Regions from separate parts of the Priestia sp. D3YE.R1 genome, predicted to be linked through region 3. Evidence: riboswitches for the same ligand, from Rfam matches in the RefSeq annotation. Region 3 holds a riboswitch; each other region holds the start of a gene.

What was found. A riboswitch is a leader RNA that binds a small molecule or an ion and turns the genes downstream of it on or off. The one in region 3 is predicted to bind S-adenosylmethionine.
Region 1: linked by a shared signal. The riboswitch ahead of ACOZIR_RS16370 (trans-sulfuration enzyme family protein) and the one ahead of metE (5-methyltetrahydropteroyltriglutamate--homocysteine S-methyltransferase) in region 3 are both predicted to bind S-adenosylmethionine.
Region 2: linked by a shared signal. The riboswitch ahead of ACOZIR_RS22865 (methionine ABC transporter ATP-binding protein) and the one ahead of metE (5-methyltetrahydropteroyltriglutamate--homocysteine S-methyltransferase) in region 3 are both predicted to bind S-adenosylmethionine.

What each region holds. Positions count from the first base shown of each region.
Region 1 is NZ_JBLTHW010000002.1:817,150-822,706, forward strand. It holds gene ACOZIR_RS16350 (CotG/ExsB N-terminal domain-containing protein) at 1-265, opposite strand, end outside; gene ACOZIR_RS16355 (CotH kinase family protein) at 437-1,522, shown strand; gene ACOZIR_RS16360 (spore coat protein) at 1,741-2,796, shown strand; gene ACOZIR_RS16365 (hypothetical protein) at 2,866-3,528, shown strand; SAM riboswitch class I at 3,695-3,812, shown strand; gene ACOZIR_RS16370 (trans-sulfuration enzyme family protein) at 3,884-5,029, shown strand; gene ACOZIR_RS16375 (trans-sulfuration enzyme family protein) at 5,013-5,557, shown strand, end outside.
Region 2 is NZ_JBLTHW010000004.1:233,603-239,159, forward strand. It holds gene ACOZIR_RS22835 (acyl-CoA dehydrogenase family protein) at 1-169, shown strand, start outside; gene ACOZIR_RS22840 (arsenate reductase family protein) at 285-641, shown strand; gene gcvH (glycine cleavage system protein GcvH) at 777-1,160, shown strand; gene ACOZIR_RS22850 (YusG family protein) at 1,240-1,485, shown strand; gene ACOZIR_RS22855 (toprim domain-containing protein) at 1,667-2,017, shown strand; gene ACOZIR_RS22860 (thioredoxin family protein) at 2,032-2,331, shown strand; SAM riboswitch class I at 2,512-2,619, shown strand; gene ACOZIR_RS22865 (methionine ABC transporter ATP-binding protein) at 2,751-3,776, shown strand; gene ACOZIR_RS22870 (methionine ABC transporter permease) at 3,769-4,437, shown strand; gene ACOZIR_RS22875 (MetQ/NlpA family ABC transporter substrate-binding protein) at 4,455-5,291, shown strand; gene ACOZIR_RS22880 (carboxymuconolactone decarboxylase family protein) at 5,414-5,557, shown strand, end outside.
Region 3 is NZ_JBLTHW010000001.1:1,314,937-1,320,493, reverse strand. It holds gene ACOZIR_RS06840 (GNAT family N-acetyltransferase) at 1-45, opposite strand, end outside; gene ACOZIR_RS06835 (acetate uptake transporter) at 165-782, opposite strand; gene metE (5-methyltetrahydropteroyltriglutamate--homocysteine S-methyltransferase) at 925-3,219, opposite strand; cobalamin riboswitch at 3,373-3,561, opposite strand; SAM riboswitch class I at 3,641-3,751, opposite strand; gene ACOZIR_RS06825 (hypothetical protein) at 3,833-4,084, opposite strand; gene ACOZIR_RS06820 (hypothetical protein) at 4,343-4,513, opposite strand; gene ACOZIR_RS06815 (metallophosphoesterase family protein) at 4,671-5,546, opposite strand.

The DNA.
Region 1 (5,557 bases), on a different contig from region 3:
TAGAACGGCGAGAGCGGCGAGTAGAACGGCGAGAGCGGCGAGTAGAACGGCGAGAACGACGAGTAGAGCGATGAGAGCGGCGAGTAGAACGACGAGAGCCGCGAGAAGAGCGACGCGTACCGCGGGTAGAACGGCGAGTGCTACGAGAAGAGCGACGCGGCTTTGTTAGTGGACCGGCAGTTGGCTCTTGAAACATAAAAGATTTCAGTTCTGTACATTCTAGGGCTTCAGCAGCCTCTTTAATTTTTTCAGGTGTAATATGCAATACAAAAACCTCCTTGGCAATTGGACTAGGTCTTGCATTAATAGAATACGCGCTGATGCTTGTCCTTGATATGAGTCAAAAGTGGAGTTTACGGAAATAGTTGATGCGGTGGGGTATCATGGAGAATTTTCCCTTCATATACTTTAATAATTGAAGAAAGGTGGTCGAATAATGAAGCAAAAAGAAATCCCTCAATACGCTCTGTTTGTGAATGTAAAAGATTTAAAGGAAATGCAAAGAGATATTTGGTCAGAAGAAGCGGTTCAGGCAACGATGAAGTTTAACAAAAAACGCTACGATATTGATTTGCTGCTAAGAGGCTCCCATATTCGGAAGATGAAGAAAAAGTCATATTATATTGAATTTTATTCTCCGAAGATATTTCAGCGTGCCAAAGAAATACACCTAAACGCTGAATATAAAGATCCATCGCTTATGCGCAACAAATTGTCCCTCGATTTTTTCTCTTCTTTAGATGTTTTATCTCCTCACTCTCAGTTTGTCACTCTTAAGATTAATGGGAAAAATGAAGGAATATATCTTCAGCTCGAATCGGTAGATGAACTATTTTTGAAAAAAAGAAATTTAGCGGATGGATCCATATTTTATGCAGTGGACGGAGATGCTAATTTTTCTTTGATGAGCGATTTGGATAAAAAGCCGAAAACAACTTTGTTATCTGGATATGAAGATAAAGCAGTGAGAGAAGGGGATGAGGAAAAATTAGAAAAGTTTATATTTAATCTTAATACCTGGACAAATACGGAATTCGAACAGAATATTGAGAAGTACCTGAACGTCGACCGCTACTTATCTTGGCTAGTCGGTATTATTTGTATGCAGAATTACGACGGTTTTGTCCATAACTATGCGCTCTATCTAAATCATGAAAGCGGGCGTTTTGAACTGATTCCATGGGATTATGATGCAACTTGGGGAAGAGATGTAAATGGAAAAGTAATGGAAGGAGACTATGTCCGTGCACAAGGATTTAATACGCTTACAGCTCGCTTACTGGCGGTGAACAGCATTAAAAAGCGATATATTAAAAAAATGAACAATGTTCTAAATAATCAATTTACAATAGAATACATGAAACCAATCATTTATCAACTGCATGAGTATATTGCTCCATATGTATTAAAAGATCCTTACGTAAAAGATAACTTAGAGCAATTTTATAAAGAACCCGAATTTATGCTGTCTTTTATAAAAGAACGAACAGCGTATATTAAAAATAACCTTTTGACTCTTTAAAAATGGATAGATTTATAGGCAACAGTGGATTTTGTTAATAATAGGCAAATGCAGGAAATCAATAGCTGTACATGATACGTATATATACAGTATGAATGACCAATAAGGATAACTAATAAGGAGGAAAAACAATGAGTAACTATTACTATGGCCAAGAACAAGAGCAAAATCAAAATCCACGCCAAAAATCAAGCCAAAAACGCAGCCGAAATATACAAATGCCTGATAAAGGCTATTCTTCTCACTTCAAACCCCTAAAAGGAAGAGTGGTGACTGTTTATCGTGGAGGACCTGAATCTAAAACAGGTTATTTGGTTGACGTGCAGTCAGACTATTTAATCTTAGCAGTGGAAAGCAATAATAACAATAATAACAATAATGGTGAAAATAACAATCAAAACAATCAAAACAACCAAAATAATAATCAGCAAGAATATACACTTGTATATTATCACTTAGCGCATGTAAAAAGTATTACTGAAGATACTATGTCAAATTCGGCACAAACGTTTACCGGAATTAGCACAGAATTAGAATTGTATCGAGGAAAAACTTTTGCAGGAACTTTATCATTGATGAAAACTAAATATGTGCAGGTTAACCAAGGTGGGCCTGAGAAAAAAGCAGGTCAACTTCTTGATGTCTTAGGTTCATTTGAATCTGCTTATATAGTATTACTCACAGAGGACGACGGTATCATCTATATTAATACTGAACACGTTAAGAGTGTGAGTGAATATCAAAACAACAATGGAGATCAAACTACTCAATCTGCAAATGAACTCTTAGTGAGTCAAGAACCAGAATATATGAAATCTAAAAGCTTTAACGATCTTTTTGCTCACCTTTCCCATAAATGGGTATCAATCAATAATGGAGGACCTGAAGCTGTAGAGGGCGTGCTAGTACAAAGCCGAAATGGTACATTTACACTTGTGCAGAATAATCAAGTATTACGCTTACAGCCGAGACATGTTAAAACCATTTGTGTAGGAGCAAAAGGGGCTTTTAAGCAAAACGATAACAATCAAAACAATGAGGAAACAGAAGAAAATGGAGAGACTGAAGCTGCAAAGTCTACAGAAGAACGTACAGGAAGCCGCACAGGTGGACGTACAGGACGCCGTACGGGAGGGCGCACAGATGATCGCTCTCGAGGACGCCGCACGGGAGGACGCACAGGGGATCGTTCTCGAGGACGCCGTACGGGTTCACGCTCTTCAGCACCGGCAGAGAAAGTTATTAAAACGAAAAATTATCGTTGGAAAGCATGATGAAATGGAACATAAAAGGTGCTTATAAAGCACCTTTTCTATCATATAGGAAAAAGGAGGAGAATGAGAATGAGTATGAATCATTATATCAATAAAATTGTGGAGTTAGATATTTCAGGTAAAACGACATTTGTTGGCAGACTTATTGATCTTGGATTAGATATTATGGTTTTGTATAATGGACATGATTATTTGTATATTCCTCTTTTACACATGCATGGTTTGCGGGAAGTATCGGAAGAAGACTATACGGTTTTACGTGAAATAGAAGAGAACTTAATAGAAGAAAGTCAGCGGATTTCTTATCGTAATATTTTACAGCAGGCAAAAGGGAAGTTTATTGAAATTTATGTAACGGGAGGGAAATCATTGCATGGCTATATTACAAGCGTGCTGAATGATTATCTTGTATTTTATTCTCCAGTGTATAAGAATGTCTTTGTTTCTCTGCATCATTTGAAATGGCTTACCCCTTACAGTAATGAGTTAACCCCTTATTCTTTAAGTGACAAAGAGCTGCCAGTAAGGCCCGCCTCTGCACCTTTTGTCAGAAACTTTGAAGAGCAGCTTAAAAAATATGAAAATCAACTGGTCGTATTAGATTTAGGGGATCAATCAGAAAAAATTGGCGTACTTAAAGAAGTTTCTAATAATATTGTTGAACTAATTACGGCAAATGGAGAAAGTATGTATTGGAAGCTAGCTCATGTAAAATCTGTGCACTTGCCTTAGAAAAAGAGACCTCGGTGTCGTCTCTTTTTTTATGTGCTTATCAGGACAAGTATATTGAATAAACAAATGAGATGATTTAAATTTTTTAGAAAATTATGTTGACAATAAAGAAAATCTTTATTAAAGTTAGTAACAACAAACGTTAACCACCAACAATTATATAGAACTCTTATCAAGAGTGGCGGAGGGACTGGCCCTGCGATGCCCGGCAACCATCAAATGAAACATTCATTTGAACGGTGCTAATTCCTGTGGAACATCAGTATTGTTCTAACAGATGAGAGAAATCGTGTATAAACGAACACTCTTCCATCTGTGAAGAGTGTTTTTTATTTTGAGTTAAGGAGAGAAATAGATGAAAATTGAAACTTTATTAGTTCGTTCAGGAGTAGGTCGTGACCCTTCAACAGGTTCTATTACAACACCCATTTACCAAGCATCAACATTTGCTCATCCTGCTTTAGGGCAAAGTACAGGATTTGACTATGCGCGTACGGCAAATCCTACTCGTACAGCATTGGAAGAAGCAATTGCTGCTTTAGAAAAAGGCGAAGTAGGAGTAGCATTCGCTTCAGGAATGGCGGGTGTAATGGCAGTTTTAGCACTATTTAAAAACGGAGATCATTTAATTGTATCAGAGGATTTATACGGAGGAACGTACCGAGTACTAAATGAAATCTTTTCAGAGCAAGGAATTACTGTTTCGTACGTCAACACAGCCCATCTCGAGCAAGTGAAAGATGCGCTTCGTCCCAATACGAAAGCTGTATTTATTGAAACACCTACAAATCCAATGATGCACGTAACTGATTTGCCAGAAGCAATTGCGTTAGCTAAACAGCATGATTTGCTTACGATCGTTGACAATACATTCATGTCCCCTTACTATCAGCGTCCTTTAGAGCTTGGAGCAGATATCGTGATACATAGTGCGAGCAAATACATTGGAGGTCATAATGATGTAGTTGCTGGTCTTGTAGTCGCTCGATGTAGTAGCTTAGGAGAAAGAATTCGTTTTTATCAAAATGCAGCTGGGGCAATCTTAGGTCCACAAGATAGCTGGCTGTTATTGCGCGGTGTTAAAACGCTAGCGCTTCGTATGGAAAAGCATAACGAAAACGCACTGAAAATTGCAAAGTGGCTTACTGCTCATGATCTCGTGGAAAAAGTGTATTACCCTGGTCTTGAAACACATCCGGGCTATGAAATCATGAAGAAACAAGCAACTGGATTTGGAGGCATGATTTCTTTTGCTGTCTCACACCCTGACATCGTGTCCACGCTTTTGGAAAATGTCAAAGTTATTACATTTGCAGAAAGCTTAGGAGGCGTGGAAAGTTTAATGACATTCCCAGCTCGTCAAACACACGCTGACATTCCGGAGGAAATTCGAAACCGTGTCGGAGTAACAAACTGTTTACTGCGATTATCTGTTGGAATTGAGCACGCAGATGATTTAATTAAAGATTTGAAGGAGGCATTTGATGCATACCAACAATAATAAACATAGATTTGGTACGAACTTAATTCATGCAAATACAGGAATTGACGGTCATTTTGGAGCAGTTAACGTACCTATTTATCAGGTATCTACATTTAACCAAGAAGATGAGACGAACAACGGCCGCTATGACTATTCTCGTTCAGGAAATCCAACTCGTGAGGCTTTAGAAAACACCATTGCTCAGCTAGAAAATGGATACGCTGGCTTTGCTTTTTCGTCAGGTATGGCTGCTATCTCATCGGTGTTATCTATTTTTGAATCAGGGGATGAAATTTTAGTTTCACACGATACGTACGGCGGGACATATCGTGTATTAACACGATTATTTTCAAAGTTTGGTATCAAAACAACTTTTGTTGATACAACGAAGGTTGAAAAAGTAGAAGAAGCTATCACAAAAGATACGAAGGCTATTTATATCGAAAGCCCTTCAAATCCATTTTTACAGGTAACGGATATTAAAGCAGTAGCAAGTTTGGCGAAAGAGCGCAATCTCCTTACAATTGTGGATAACACGTTTTTAAC
Region 2 (5,557 bases), on a different contig from region 3:
AATCGAAGCAGATGCAAAAGAAACGTTAATTGGCGTTGAACAAGGTGATACGCTTAGAGTTATGCTTTCGTCTCTTCGCAAGTTAACGCGCTATACACCAATCAATGTGATTAGCGTAAAGCGTGAGATTGCGAAAACGCTTCTAGAAGTAGAGAAGTTCACAGTTTAAGGAAAAAGGAGCTCGTTTTGCGAGCTCCTTTTTGTTTAAGAAGCCTCTATCTAGGTAAATGATAAAGGATGTGTTAAAATACGAAAAAAGCTTAAAATAAAGGGTGGTTGACGAAATGTCATTATTTTTTTATTCATATCCAAAGTGTGGGACGTGCCGAAAAGCAAAGAAGTGGCTGGATGATAACGGAGTAGCGTATGAAGAAATTCATATTGTAGAAAACCCGCCAACAAAAGAGCAGCTGCAGTCTTATTATGAGAACAGCGGCTTAGAATTAAAAAAATTCTTTAATACAAGCGGTAAAAAATATCGCGAATTAGGGCTTAAAGATAAAGTAAGCAGTGCAAGTGAAGATGAACTTCTGTCTATTCTTGCGTCAGATGGCATGTTAATTAAGCGTCCGCTGCTAACAGATGGACAAAAAGTAACGCTTGGTTTCAAAGAAGAGCAGTTTGAAGACGTGTGGAAGTGAGTTTTCAAATAGAAAATTTTTACCTTTTACGTTACACTGTTAATAGGAAGTTATTTTAGGTTGTAGAAAGTGTTCTCCACGTTGAAGGCGCTTTTTATATAAACAAATTACGATACATATTTTGGAGGGATTAAGATGAATACACCAAAAGATTTGCGTTATTCTGAAGAGCATGAATGGGTAAAAACAGAAGGAGACGTTGTCCGCGTAGGTATTACACATTTCGCTCAAGCTGAGCTTGGAGACATCGTATTCGTTGAACTGCCAGAAGTAGGAGCAACAGTAGAGGCTGACGAGCCGTTTGGCAGCGTTGAATCAGTAAAAACAGTTTCTGAGCTCTATGCACCAATTAGCGGTGAAGTTGTAGCAGTAAACGACAACTTAAGCGATAGCCCTGAACTGGTTAATGATTCTCCATACGAAGAAGCATGGATGATTACAATCAAACCATCTGATTCTTCTCAAGTAGACAAGCTAATGACAGCAGAGCAATACGAAGAAATGACAAACGAAGGATAATATTCCTCCATAAATTGTCTTTATGAAAAATTTTTGACTGGACACTCTATTAGTAAACAAACTAAAGGAGTGTCTTTTTATGTTTGAAAAACAAAAAATGGACGTTACAGATCGCGTTACAGCTAAATTTCATGACGGCGGTATGAAATTATATGTTGATAAGCAGCCAATTGGTGAAGTTAGTTACGGAACAAGCGGCAATGAATACCGCTTTGAAGAAGGATATTCGCAAGAAAATAATAAGTTCTACCAATATACGGACGTACAAAAAAAAGGTGAAACGCAAAAATATACAGACTGCGACGAAGAAGCAGGATGGTGCTAAACAGTGGCAACTGCCGCTGTTTTTCTTGTTTTATGGAAACAATATGGCCTGAGCTGCCTTTAAAAACAGTTCTTTCTTGCAAATTTCTTTTAAAAAACAGGTGAACTGTGATACATTAACGAATATTGTATAGCATAAAGAAATGATGTTACTATACAACTGACGATTATGGGTGATGAAAATGGGGCTAATTGGAATTGAAAAAGTAATTATTGTCGAAGGAAAATCAGATAAAAAACGTATTCAAGATATCATTCGAGAACCAATTGAGATTATTTGTACAAACGGTACGATTAGTTTATCAAAGCTGGATGAAATTATTGACTGTACGTTTAATAAAGAGGTATACATACTCGTTGACTCTGATGATTCAGGGAATAAGCTAAGAAAACAATTTAAACGAGAGCTTCCGGAAGCAGAGCATCTATATATTGATAAAATGTACCGAGAAGTTGCTGCCGCCCCTAGACATCACATAGCAACAGTATTACTGAGTGCCAATATCGATGTTAATGCAGAATTTTTAACATAAAAGGAATGAGCAACATGCAAGAATGGAGCGAAAAACAGCTTGATGATCAGTTGAAAGAAGGAGAAAGAGCGTTTATCTTTTTCCATACGCCTTTTTGCGGAACATGTCAGCTGGCAAAAAAAATGTTAACCGTGGCAGAAGCGATGCTGCCGGATGTAACCATCGGAATGAGCAATTTAAATTATATGCCTTCAAAGGCAGAATTATTTTCAATTGAAAGCGTACCTTGTTTGATCGAAGTGAAAAATGGTGAAATGGTAAAAAAACTCTACGCTTTTCATTCCATCGAGCACATACTCGAGGAGCTTCGATAATCAAACGTTTGTTTAAAATGAAAAAATGGAAAGAGAGCGAACCGTTGGGGTTGTTGAGTTCTTGGGATATTATCCCAAGAGCAAAATCTGTTGACAGCCTATCTGACACATGCTAAAATCACACTCATGAATGTTCATAAATGAATGAATATTTCCCAAAAACAAAATAATTGTTGCGAACTCTTATCAAGAGAGGTGGAGGGACTGAGCCCTGTGAAACCCGGCAACCGTCAGACTAACTGAAATGGTGCCAATTCCTGCAAAGCTATGCGCTTTGAAAGATGAGAGAAAGGATTAAATATCGAGCCTTTCTGTCATGCGCAGAGAGGCTTTTTTAATGGGGAAAATTGTTTTACGGCTTTTTCATCCTATAGGGCAACCTAACATAATTAAGTTTTTATTAAAGAAGGTGAAGAAATATGATTACATTAACAGACGTTACAAAAATTTATCAGGCTAAAAGCGGTCAAGTAACAGCTGTTGATAATGTGAATCTAACCGTTAACCAAGGTGAAATTTACGGAATTATTGGTTATAGCGGAGCGGGGAAAAGTTCTTTGATTCGCTTGCTAAACGGATTAGAAACACCAACGACAGGAACGGTCGAAGTAGCAGGTAATGATATTGGAAAAATTAAAGGCGGAAAACTCAGAAAAGCTAGACAAGAAATTAGTATGGTATTTCAACACTTTAATATTTTATGGTCGCGTACGGTGAGAGAAAATATTGCTTTTCCGTTAGAAATAGCAGGGATTTCAAAAGAAAAAAGAATGAAACGAGTAGACGAACTCATTAAGCTAGTTGGACTTGAAGGTCGTGAAAATGCTTATCCATCTCAGCTTAGCGGTGGACAAAAGCAGCGTGTTGGTATTGCTCGAGCGCTAGCGAATAATCCAAAAGTATTGCTTTGTGATGAAGCCACATCAGCGCTTGATCCTCAAACGACAGATTCTATTTTAGATCTGTTAGTAGATATTAATGAGAAGCTAGGGTTAACCATTGTATTAATTACTCATGAAATGCACGTCATTCGTAAAATTTGTCATCGAGTAGCTGTTATGGAAAATGGGGCAGTAGTAGAAGAAGGACAAGTGCTAGAAGTATTCAGAAAACCTAAGCAGCCGATTACAAAACGATTTGTTCAACAGATTTCTGAACCAGAGGAAACGTTTGAAACGATTGAACAAGTGAAAGAGCTGTATCCAAGCGGGCAAATTATTCAGCTGACGTTTGTTGGCGGAAAAGCAGAGCAACCGCTCATTACAACGATTTTAAAACAGTTTGATGTAACGATTAATATTTTACAAGGAAAGATTTCTCATACGCAAACAGGTTCATACGGAACGTTGTTCGTTCATTTAGACGGAGAATTAACAGAAGTTAAAAAAGTCATTGCATACATTCATGAGCAGCAGGTAGAAGTGGAGGTAATGATAAATGCTTGAGAAACTATTTCCAAACGTTATTTTAGACGATTTTATTCAAGCGACAAATGAAACACTATATATGACGGCTATTTCAGTTGTAGCCACATTTGTTCTAGGTATTTTATTGGGCTTGCTTTTATTTTTAACGTCCAAAGGACAGCTTTGGCAAAACAAACCTTTATATGCCATTGTGTCAGCGGTTGTAAATATCTTTCGTTCCATTCCATTCATTATTTTAATTGTTTTACTGATTCCATTTACCAAAGCATTGGTAGGAAGTATTCTAGGTGCTAATGCAGCGTTACCTGCTTTAATTGTTGGAGCAGCACCATTTTATGCGCGTCTTGTAGAAATTGGTTTGCGCGAAATTGATAAAGGTGTGATTGAAGCTGCTAAATCAATGGGAGCAACAACAAGCACCATTATTTTTAAAGTGCTGTTACCTGAATCGCTGCCAGCTTTAATTTCCGGTTTGACGGTAACAACGATTGCATTAGTCGGCTATACGGCAATGGCGGGTGTGATTGGAGCCGGAGGTCTTGGAAACCTTGCATATTTAGAAGGATTCCAGCGCAGTCATAATGACGTAACGCTAGCCGCTACAATCTTAATTTTGATTATTGTATTTATTATCCAACTTATTGGAGATGCGATTACTGCAAAAATTGATAAAAGATAAAGGGAGGATTATTTATTATGAAAAAATGGCTTTCGGCTTTAGCATTAACATCTGCACTAGTAGTAGGATTAGCTGCGTGTGGATCTAACAATGGATCAGAAGATGAAAAGAAAATTGTCGTGGGTGCATCTAATACGCCTCATGCTGAAATTTTAGAACAAGCAAAACCGATTTTAGAAAAACAAGGAATTGACTTAGAAATTAAAAAATTCCAAGATTATATCTTACCGAACACAGCTCTTGCAAACAATGAAATTGATGCAAACTACTTCCAGCACGTTCCTTATATGAATTCAGTGTTAAAAGATCACAAGGGTGAAAAAGGGTATGATTTCGTAAGTGCCGGTGCCATTCACATTGAACCAATTGGTATCTACTCTAAAAAATACAAAAGCTTAAAAGATCTTCCGAAAAACGGTACAGTTATTATGCGTGATGCGGTAGCAGAGCAAGGACGTATTTTATCGATTTTTGAAAAAGCTGGCGTGATTAAATTAAAGCCAGGCGTAAAGAAAATAGATGCACAAATTAAAGATATTGTAGAAAACCCTAAAAATTTAAAATTTAAAGCCGATGTTGAAGGCGGATTGTTACCTCAAATGTACAAAAATAATGAAGGTGACGCTGTTGTTATCAATGCTAACTATGCTATCGATGCTGGTTTAGATCCAGTAAAAGATCCAATCGCAGTTGAAAGCAAAGAAGATAACCCTTATGCAAACATCATTACGGTTCACAAAGGTGACGAAAATAAAGATACAGTGAAAGCTTTAGTAAAAGTTCTTCACTCTAAAGAAATTCAAGATTACATTAAAGAAAAATACAAAGGCGGAGTATTGCCGGTAAATAAATAATAGAAGAAAAGCGCTGGCCCACTCTGGGCAAGTGCTTTTTTTGTATGCGGCAAAACGAATAACTCTTATTTTTCTCACGCATACTAACCGTGAAAACTTTACTGATGATGGGAGCTGACGTTATGCAGCAAGAAGCACGTCATTCAACTGAGCAAGCACTTCATGATTATAAAATGGGTGTTGGGAAATTTAGTGAAAAATTGCCGGAAGTAACAAAAACGTTTAATGCGTTTACTGAAGCATGTTTTGGAGAAGGTTCTCTTTCT
Region 3 (5,557 bases):
ATTTTCATGTACTTGTCTTATAATCATTGAAACGTTTCCTTTCATTAAAAACTACTATTATATATCTCTCTTTCTACTATATATAAAAATGCCCAAACAAAAAAGGATTGACCTCTGCATTATACAGAATTCAATCCTACTTCGCTTTTTAATTAACGTCTTGATTATTTGATAAATGCACCAAACGGCTTGCCCACCGGAAGCACAACTTGACCATAGTGAGTATTTAATACAGCCGCTGCAGATCCATAGAATGAAAACAGAGCGATCAATAGCTCTGATACTGCTGCTAGTAAGTGCGTGTATTCATATGCCACACCAAATGTACTTAGCGATAATCCAATAAATAAGAAATCAATTAACACAAAAATAATAAATAATACTTTATGAGTGCCCATTGCTCCAACTGTCATAAAAACGCTGAAAATTAAGTAGCCGACAAAAGCAAATGCGAGCTGCTTCGGATCCGCTTCTTTTGCGAGCGCTTCCCCAAATGCTCCAAGCTGAATAAGCCATGTCATGCCGACACCTAGCCAAAATAACCCGAAGGCACCAAAAGCCGTTGCGCCGAAGGTATTATTATGTTTAAAATCTTGCATAGACGCGATTAGCTGCCCTATCCCGCCTAAAAAAATCGCCCATGGCAATACCAATGAAACACCATCGGTTACCCCAAGCTTTTGAAACGATGCAACAAGTGTCACCATGGCAAGTCCGAATAGGCCTAGCGCTGATGGATCCGCTGTTACAATTTTAACGTGCTGCGTGCTGTTGTTACTCATGTTGTACCTCCCTGATTTTAAAAACACCTTTAAAAAGATACAAAAATCTACGGGAAGTGTCAATGGATATTTTTGGCCTTTAAAAAACCCATAAGACCAAGCAGTGTAGCGTTTACACTGCTTGGTCTTTACTTTCTTGTTATTAAACGTTTTGTAATAAATTTTGTCTTGTTTGTTTTGCAGACTCAACCATCACTTTTAAGGCTTCAACCGTCTCGCTGATTCCTCTTGTTTTAAGGCCGCAGTCTGGATTAATCCAAAATAATGCAGGATCAAGCACCTTCAAAGCGCGGTCAATGTTTCGTGTCAGCTCTTCAAGCTTTGGTACGCGCGGACTGTGGATATCATATACGCCAAGTCCAATTCCTTGATTGTACGTATGTTCTTCAAACGCATAAATTAATTCACCGTGGCTTTTAGACGTTTCAATGGAAATGACGTCGGCATCAAGCGCTTTGATCGCATCAATAATCTCTTCGAATTCCGAATAGCACATATGCGTGTGAATTTGCGTCTCATTTTGCACGGATACCGTGGCTAGCTTAAATGCGTACACCGCGGCGTTTAAATAACTTTCCCAATTTTCTCGTTTTAACGGCAGTCCTTCACGCAGCGCGGGTTCATCTACTTGAATCATCGAGATGCCCTGACTTTCAAGTGCTTCCACTTCTTTTCTAAGAGCAAGCGCAATTTGATTTGCCACGTCGTAGCGCGGGATATCATCACGCACAAACGACCAGTTTAAAATCGTAATCGGACCCGTCAGCATTCCTTTAACCGGCTTATCGCTTAGAGACTGTGCGTAGACCGTTTCTTTGATCGTCATCGCCTGCTCGTATGAGACATCTCCGTAAATAAGCGGCGGCTTCACGCAGCGAGAACCGTAAGATTGCACCCAGCCAAACTTCGTAAACTGAAAGCCTCCTAATTTCTCACCGAAGTATTCGACCATGTCCGTACGCTCAAACTCTCCGTGCACAAGTACATCTAAGCCGATATCTTCTTGAATTTCAATCCATTTTTTGATTTCCTCGTTAATGTACGCTTCATACGCTTCGTCTGTTAGTTCTCCTTTACGCCATTTTAGACGCTCTTTTCGCACTTCTTTTGTTTGCGGAAAGCTTCCAATCGTTGTCGTTGGAAGAAGCGGCAGCTGAAACGCTTCTTGCTGAACGCGTTGACGTACGTCAAACGGCGCTTGACGCTCTGCTTTATAGCTGTGCAGCTGCTTCAGCTCTTTTTGCACGTCTTGGTGATTTCGAAAAGATGATCCATTTAATGCTTGAATCGCTTGTTTACTTACACTTATTTCTTTTTCTATTGCTTCTTTTCCTTGCTGCACCGCTTTTGTTAAAAGCGTGATTTCCTTCAGCTTTTCATCTGCAAAAGACAGCGCGTTTTTTAGAATTGGCTCAATGGTTTTTTCGCTTTTCACCGTGACAGGAACATGTAATAGACTTGATGAAGGCTGCAGAATCAAACGGTCTTTTGATACGGCTTCTTCAATTTCACTAAGCGTTAAAAGCTGCTCGTCCAAGTTTTCACGCCAAATGTTTCGTCCGTCAATCACTCCTGCTGCCAGCACTTTATCAGTTGGAAAACCATATTTATTAAGCGCCGTGAGATTTTCGCCTCGGTCATGTACAAAATCTAAGCCAATACCATGAACAGGAAGAGCGACTACTTCTTTATAGTGATCCACGCTGTCAAAATACGTTTGCAAAATGACTTTGACGTTCGGTGCCGCGTCATGCAGGACTTGATAGACTTCTTTGTACAGTGCCAGGTCTTCTTTTGATAGCGTTGTAGCTAAAACCGGCTCATCTATCTGTACCCACTCGACTCCTTCTGCCTGCAGCTCCGCTAAAATAGTTGCATACAGAGGAACAAATTGTTCAACTACTTTTTTAAACTCACTTTCTTTATATCCTTTTGACAGCTTCACAAATGTTACTGGACCTAAAATAACGGGTTTGCCTTTGATATTTAGCTTTTGCTTTGCTTCTTTGTAAAATTGAAGCGGGTGATTTTCTACAAGTGCCGGCGTGCATTCCTCAAGCTCGGGTACGATGTAGTGATAATTTGTGTTGAACCATTTTGTCATCGTAGAAGCTACCGCACCTTTTGTTCCTCGCGCGATGTCAAAATACGTTTCAAGCGATACCGGCCCTCCGTCATATTCAAAGCGCTTTGGCACCAAACCAAACATAGCGGCTGTATCTAACACGTGATCGTATAAGCTAAAATCGCCGACTGGAATTAATTCAATTCCTGCGTCACGCTGTTTTTTTAGATGCCCTAGACGAAGAGCTTCAATTTCCTGTAGAAAGATATCTTTCTCTAGCTTTCCTGCCCAAAACAGTTCGAGCGCTTTTTTCCATTCTCGTTTTTCACCAATTCTTGGATAACCTACGTTTGAACTTTTTACACTGCTCATTTTTTCCACTCCTTGTATATTTCTTTTTTTCCGCTAAACTAAAAAATCTCTCTTTTCGAAATGAAAAGAGAGATGATACGCATACTTAACTAAAGTTGAGATAGCCTGTTTTTCTCAACACGTATTCCTCACTCCTCTCTATATCCCGTAGAGCTTAAGTGCATACAACAGGCAGGTCTCCTGACTTAGGTTCATCGCTTCCTATCCCTTCCCATTTCAGCATGAAACAGTGGTTAATAAGTTGCTCCCCATTACAGTGGCGGGACCGCGCCGGCTTTTCACCGGTCTTCCCTTTTAAGCTGCGTACATTCGTTACACAGCACCTGATGCATTTCTATGAAATTGTTCATTCAAAATACCTTCACATAAAATAAAAAGCCTCTCTATCGTGAATAGAGAGGCATAGTATCTATGAAATCCTCTCTTATTTTTCAAAGCCGTACGCTTTGCAGGATGTAGCACCTTTTTAACAAGAATGTTAAATGGTTGCCGGGCTTCACAGGGCCAGTCCCTCCGCCTCTCTCAATAAGAGTTTTAATTATTTATAATATTTTGAATGTAGAGTCATCTTAACACCTTACATTTACGTTGTCAAAAGAAATTGCAAAAAAAATTAGTTTTCAGGAGGTGCTGACGCTAATTTTTGCCTTAACAATTTGTAATCATCTTTTCGATGTGTTTCGATCAAGTCTTTTGCTCCTTGATGATACCCTGAAGAATAAATGTACTCTACCGCGGTTTCAATAAGCATTCTCTTTTCTTCCGCACACTCCCGATCCATTAAAGGGAACAGTCTACCTAAAAGGTCATTTAAATCTTCCTTAATAAAACGATTAAGTCCTTCTTGCATCTTTTCGTTTGCCATGATAGCTCCTCCATTTGCTGTGTATGTTCTAAGCCTCTATAAACAGGCAGTTCACTGTGAATTTTAAGATAAAGTTAAGTCATTAAACAGTATATCAAGTGAATGTTTTTCTTCAATTACATATGTAATACAAATATATGACAAATATAGAGAATATATCATCATTCATTATCTATTATAACGTTTGACTGAACCTTCTGCTACAAGGTTTCGTACGGTTTTCCAAAAGAGGTTGAGACATAACGAAGTGAATCTCATCTAAAGGCAACTGGGATACATGAGCTGAATCGCTTGTGACACCGCAGTTGATTTCCGTACAAGACTTCGCTTTCCGCGGGCGGTCGCTGAGCCTCCTCGTCGCATACGCTCCTGTGGGGTCTCACCTTTTCCGCTTTTCCCGCCGGAGTCTTCGTCTTGTCCTCCAATCACCTGCTAGAAAGACTTATACACATGAAATCTACGTTTACCCTAATAAAAAAAATGAACCACTAATCAAGCATCTTGATCAATGGTTCGTTTTTCACTTCGTCTAAAACCCTTTTGTCCCAGCCTCTTTTTTTGAACCTAGCTTTCTACTTTCTTGTTTTTACAAACAACTTCTTCGAGGTCGTCCAAAATCCTTCCAAAGAAGAGGGCCTAAAATGTCGTACCGGCTAACAAAAAACTCCGTAAAATTATAATTATTTAAAATTAAAGGCGGCTCAAAATCAAGGGGAGCACCCGCGCCTCCTGACAATACAAAATCAGTGCCTCTTCCAAGCGTAAACGACCCGTTTCTGTTTTTTCTAATAAACTGCTCGTCATACGCATGCACGTGGCTGACTAACACTTTTTTCACGCGGTGTTCTTGAATTAAATCAAAAAATTCTTGACTTTGAGGAGTCGTTACAGGAAACCCTTCAAGGTTTGTCCACCGGCCGATATTTGGCTGGGCATGCATGGCTAAAACGGTATTACAAGGAGCATCCTCTAGCTGCTGCTCTAAATAATGAAGCTCTCTATCTGTAAATCCATATATTTTATTTTTGGGACTGATGACATTATTTAATGCGATGCACCGGAAGTTATAGACAGGAATATCAATGACCCAGTGTACTTTTCCGATAGTGGCTCTGAAGTTTTCGAGATTGCTTTCATCAAGGTATAGTTCATCATGATTCCCTACGCATACAAACATAGGAATATTTGGTGCAATTTTTTCAACAACTTTAACAAAGTGCTCCAAATACTCTTTTTTCCCTGTATAGACGGTGTCTCCCCCATGAATAATAAACAGCGGGTTCAATTCCACCGCCTTTTTTAACACAAGCTCAAATTCACCGCTCATCGTAAAACAATTATCGTTTGGTCCGTCACCTCTGCTGTCGCCCATAAAAACAAAGTTGAATGGATCTCTCGGATTTAGTTGTTTAATTCTTTGCTTTAATAATCTTTCAGAACGTTCATGAAGCGTCAAATTCATCAATTAGTTAA